DNA from 2 places in the Marinomonas profundi genome. Region 1 is predicted to be linked to the other one. Evidence: riboswitches for the same ligand, from Rfam matches in the RefSeq annotation. Region 1 holds a riboswitch; the other holds the start of a gene.

Region 1 (2,202 bases):
CGAAATCGTCTTGAGTATGCTCAGCCCCAAAAACCAGCTCATGACTGCCTTGCGATAGGGTATTGCTCCAACGCACACCTCGAGAGCGGCTGTAAAAATAACTGTTCGTCTTTATTCCCTTGTCATTCAGAACATCAGAGTCATCACGGGACTCTCGCAGTTGAATTTCAGACTGCCAATCCGCGGTCAAATCAATACCGCCCGTTAATGCGATAACCTGATTTACATAGTCATTACTGCGCAAACGACCAGCAGAGGTTGTGTAATCCGACTGACCTTCTGCACGCATAATAAGCGCTTTGGCATATGCCCCATTATCGAATTCATAACCAAGCCGAGACAAAATATTATCGTTTGAATAGCCCATATCGCCAGCGTTCTCTTTCACCTCGGTGCCGTCCGTATCAAACGTACCGACCGATAAGAGATAACTTGCATTGCCTGACGAACCAGATGCACTGGCATTCGCTTGTCTGGTATGAAAAGAACCACCGCCAAACGCAATGCTGGCTTGAGGTTCGTCTCCTGCCTCTGAATCTCCTGTCTCTGATAAAAATACCTGAATCACGCCGCCTGCCGCACTGGACCCATACAAAGAGGATTTAGGTCCACGCACAATCTCAATGCGCTCAACTTGAGACAGGGGCAAGTATTGCCAAGAAGAAGAGCCCGTTGAATGTGATTGAATTGGTACACCATCAATTAATAACTTTGTACCTGTACTGCTTGAACCACGGGTGTAAATGCTCGTGCTTTTGCCATATCCCCCATTCGTGACGATATCAATGCCTGGCTGACTAGCCAGTAGTTCACTGAGTTCCTGAGGTTGCTGTTTTTTCACTGAATCTGTGTCAATCACGGTTACCGAGACTAACGAGTCGGCTTGATTTTGTTCCGTCGACGTTGCCGTGACGACCAAAGGCGATAAGGTTAACGATGACGTGGATGCGCTATCCGCATGAGCTGAAATGGCGGACACGACACTACACGCCACGAGGGTTCTCGTGAACGCAGGGAAAGTAAATGGAATTTTCATAAATAGAGTCTACTGTTGCACTGAGCACGCCCGCACAGTGGTGACATTTGGTTCCAGCTTACGCAGAACCCCCTGTTACAGGCAGGTCTCCGGACTCAAAAGTAGCGAATGCTAGCTTTGCCGCCTTCCCATGGTGAACCACAGTGGCGTATTGGCAAAGTTTGACTTTTTTTACCGTTGCGGGGGCAGCGTCAGAATTGCACTGACTTCCCTATTATTGCTAACACTGGGTCAGCAACCTGTAACGGCGCGTACTCTAACACAGGTTTAAAGGGGCCAGAACCTTTAAACATCTAATAAGACTGTCTCTAACCTAGACATTATTTTTTAAGGGACCTGACCTCTTTAAACCGTTAAATGCTAGAATCCGCCTTATTCCGTTCAGGTTTTATTTTAAAGGCAAGCTATGACCGTTCTTCTGATGACCCCACCCATGACGCAACTGAATACGCCGTATCCCGCGACAGCGTATCTGACTGGTTTTTTGCGCTCTCGGGGTTATGAGGCGGTGCAGCGAGATCCGGCCATTGAGCTTTTCCTTGAGATGATGACAGCCCCAGCGCTGGATATTATCCGTCAGCATGTGGAAGACAACTTCGAATCCTTTGAAGACGATGAGCTGCCCGATGTGATCTTTACCTTTCTGGCGGAATTTGACCGTTATCGCCTCTGTGTCGAACCTGCGATTCGCTTTTTGCAGGGCAAAGATTCTAGCCTTGCGTTGCGTATTGTCTCTCGTCGTTTTTTGCCAGAAGGCCCAGCGTTCGATGCTATCGCGCAAATGGAAGCCGTGTCTGGCGATATTCTAAAAACCGCCTTTGGGAATCTCGGCGTACAGGACAAAGCCAAGTATTTAGCCACCTTGTTTATCAATGATCTGTCTGCAGTGATTACTCAGGGCGTTGACCCGTATTTTGAAGTCAGCCGTTATGGTGAGCGTTTAGCGGCGGCAAACCCAAGTTTTGACGATCTCTACAACACATTGATGGGCGAGCCGAGCTTTAGTTCGGAAATTCTAGAACAGTTGGTCGAGCAATACTTGGAAGAAACCCAACCTAGCGTGGTGGCGTTAACCGTGCCTTTCCCCGGCAATATGCTGGGCGCACTGCGTATCGCACAAACCTGTAAAGCCATTAATCCTGATCTGCCGATTGTATTGGGTGGCG
Region 2 (2,202 bases), 790 kb from region 1:
CCTGATCAAATCCATTACACAGCAAGGCTTTGGCATCTCCACCCTACTCGCCATGGTGATTGAAGACGATGATGAACTCATTACTCGCCCCTTTGAGCCAGCAATCTGGTTAGACCTTGGTATTGCTTGGCGCAAAGACAGTTATCTGTCAAAAGCCAATCGAGCCTTTTTAGAATTTGTTAGTGAGCATGGACGCAGAGAGTTTTAGTCATAAGAAGTGCCCACTTCGCGGCAAGCAAAGTGGGCATTTGAACAGTGCTTAAAATAGATTAATTAAACAAACGCGCTTCAAACAAAGCAGAATGTTTAAAACGATGTAGGCTCTTCGCCCCTGCTAAAACAGCAAGATCCAAAACAGGTTCGATAAGCACAACACTCATATAAGCCACGCCAAAGGTTGCCACAGACGCTAAGTTTTCCGCGCCAAAACCTTGTCCATAAAATGCCCAAAAAGCCACCCAAGCGACAATGCCACCTTGATAAGTTAAAGACAACTGCAATGCCTGCTTATAGGAAATATCAACATAGGCGGTATTGTCGGTAATGATACGACGCGCAACCACTGACATCGCAAACAAGGGCAACAACAAGGTGGTGACGTTCATCCCGTACTGAGGAAGGTCGAATTGCGCAAAGAACACGCCTTGAACCAACAAACCTAAGAACAAACCGATAGACGCCGCCGCAGGGCCAAAGATAAGAAATAACGTCGAGCCTAATATGAGATGCACTTCCGACACGCCAACTGCGTGATGAGGCAACAATTCAAAAAAAGCAAAGACAAAAAGCGTTGTTAATGCACTACGACTGACTAACGACATTAGCCCATGCTTTTTTATCATTTCAACAGATGCTTTGGCAGAAAAGCCAAAGGCCGCTAACGCTGTCGCGTAACTTAACACTATTTTTGCGCCATCAACGACGCCAGGTTCAATATGCACAATGTGCCTCCAAAATAGGCTTCATACTCACCCGTATGATTCAAATTAGCGGACTTTGCAGCGCTGCGTTTGCTAGCGAACAAAAGTCCTAATCAATGAAGGCCGGTCTCCGGACTGATAAGTGTTTGGCCGATCTGTATTTATGAAAAATCCTCGTCCCTTCCCATTCAAAATATGGCTATTAATGAACAGTGGAAGCGAGAAAAATACACCACTTATTTACCGTTGCGGGGGCAGTACAGGGATTGTTAATAAAACGCACCTGTTTCCCGTTTCACCAGTCAAACTGGCACCTTCACAAGAACAACAAATAAAGCTTCAAAAGCCTATCTGCTGAGATTCGAAGCGTACGTTTTAACCTGAATTTAAGCAACTAGACATGACTAAACTGGCAAACTAATTAGCCGCTGTTAAACGATAAAACTGAAGTCTTTTCTAATCCGGTCTCTAATCACCTCAGTGCGTGCAGCGATAATGACACCGGTTCGGACCATGGGTTTGTAAGGCGTACCATCAAGCATACACACATGACCGCCCGCTTCCTGATAAGCAAGAATACCAGCGGCATGATCCCATACCTTTGGTTTTGGACTAATGAAGAAATCAACACCGTTCTGCACCATGGTTCGATATTCATGACAACAGCAGCGCAGACTAGAAGAACGTGCATAGCTAACTTGCTGCAGAGCAGCCCGCTCACGAGCAGCTGAATCCTCAAACAAAAAGGGTGAAAAGAATCCTACTAGGTTAGAGTCAACAGGCTGATCACTCAGTATTAAACGTCTTGGCGATTGATCAGGGCGAACATACCAAGCACCCTCACCTAAACTGGCCTCGATCCAGTCATCATTTAAAGGATCGTATAACAAACCATAAACGGTTTTGCCCTGATAAATAGCAGCGATTAATACACCAAAGGTTGCTAAGCCATGAGCAAAGTTCCATGTCCCATCAATAGGGTCGATGATAATAACCAGCCCATCCGTATCAATTTGATCCAATACAGACTCATCTTCTGATACCGCTTCTTCACCTATGATGATAGCGTGAGGCAACAAGGCTTGAAAGCGCTGTGTTAATGCTTTTTCAGAGGCAACATCTGCTTCAGTTACAAGGTCGTCAAAGCTTGTTTTGGACGATATAGCACCCTCCGAAAGCCTTCTAAACCTTGGTAAAACTTCTACCTTTGCAACGTCTCGAACAATTTCTACCATCTCTGATTTCTGCTTACGAGTTAACACAGCACCTCCACTTTACAGTC

The links. A riboswitch is a leader RNA that binds a small molecule or an ion and turns the genes downstream of it on or off. The one in region 1 is predicted to bind cobalamin.
Region 2: another riboswitch for cobalamin. It lies ahead of J8N69_RS12440 (energy-coupling factor ABC transporter permease); the one in region 1 lies ahead of J8N69_RS08760 (TonB-dependent receptor domain-containing protein).

What each region holds. Positions count from the first base shown of each region.
Region 1 covers NZ_CP073013.1:1,871,500-1,873,701, reverse strand. Annotated here, with positions in the region: gene J8N69_RS08760 (TonB-dependent receptor domain-containing protein) at 1-979, opposite strand, end outside; cobalamin riboswitch at 1,100-1,294, opposite strand; gene J8N69_RS08755 (B12-binding domain-containing radical SAM protein) at 1,443-2,202, shown strand, end outside.
Region 2 covers NZ_CP073013.1:2,661,729-2,663,930, reverse strand. Annotated here, with positions in the region: gene J8N69_RS12445 (LysR family transcriptional regulator) at 1-208, shown strand, start outside; gene J8N69_RS12440 (energy-coupling factor ABC transporter permease) at 270-941, opposite strand; cobalamin riboswitch at 1,025-1,253, opposite strand; gene J8N69_RS12435 (inositol monophosphatase family protein) at 1,352-2,182, opposite strand.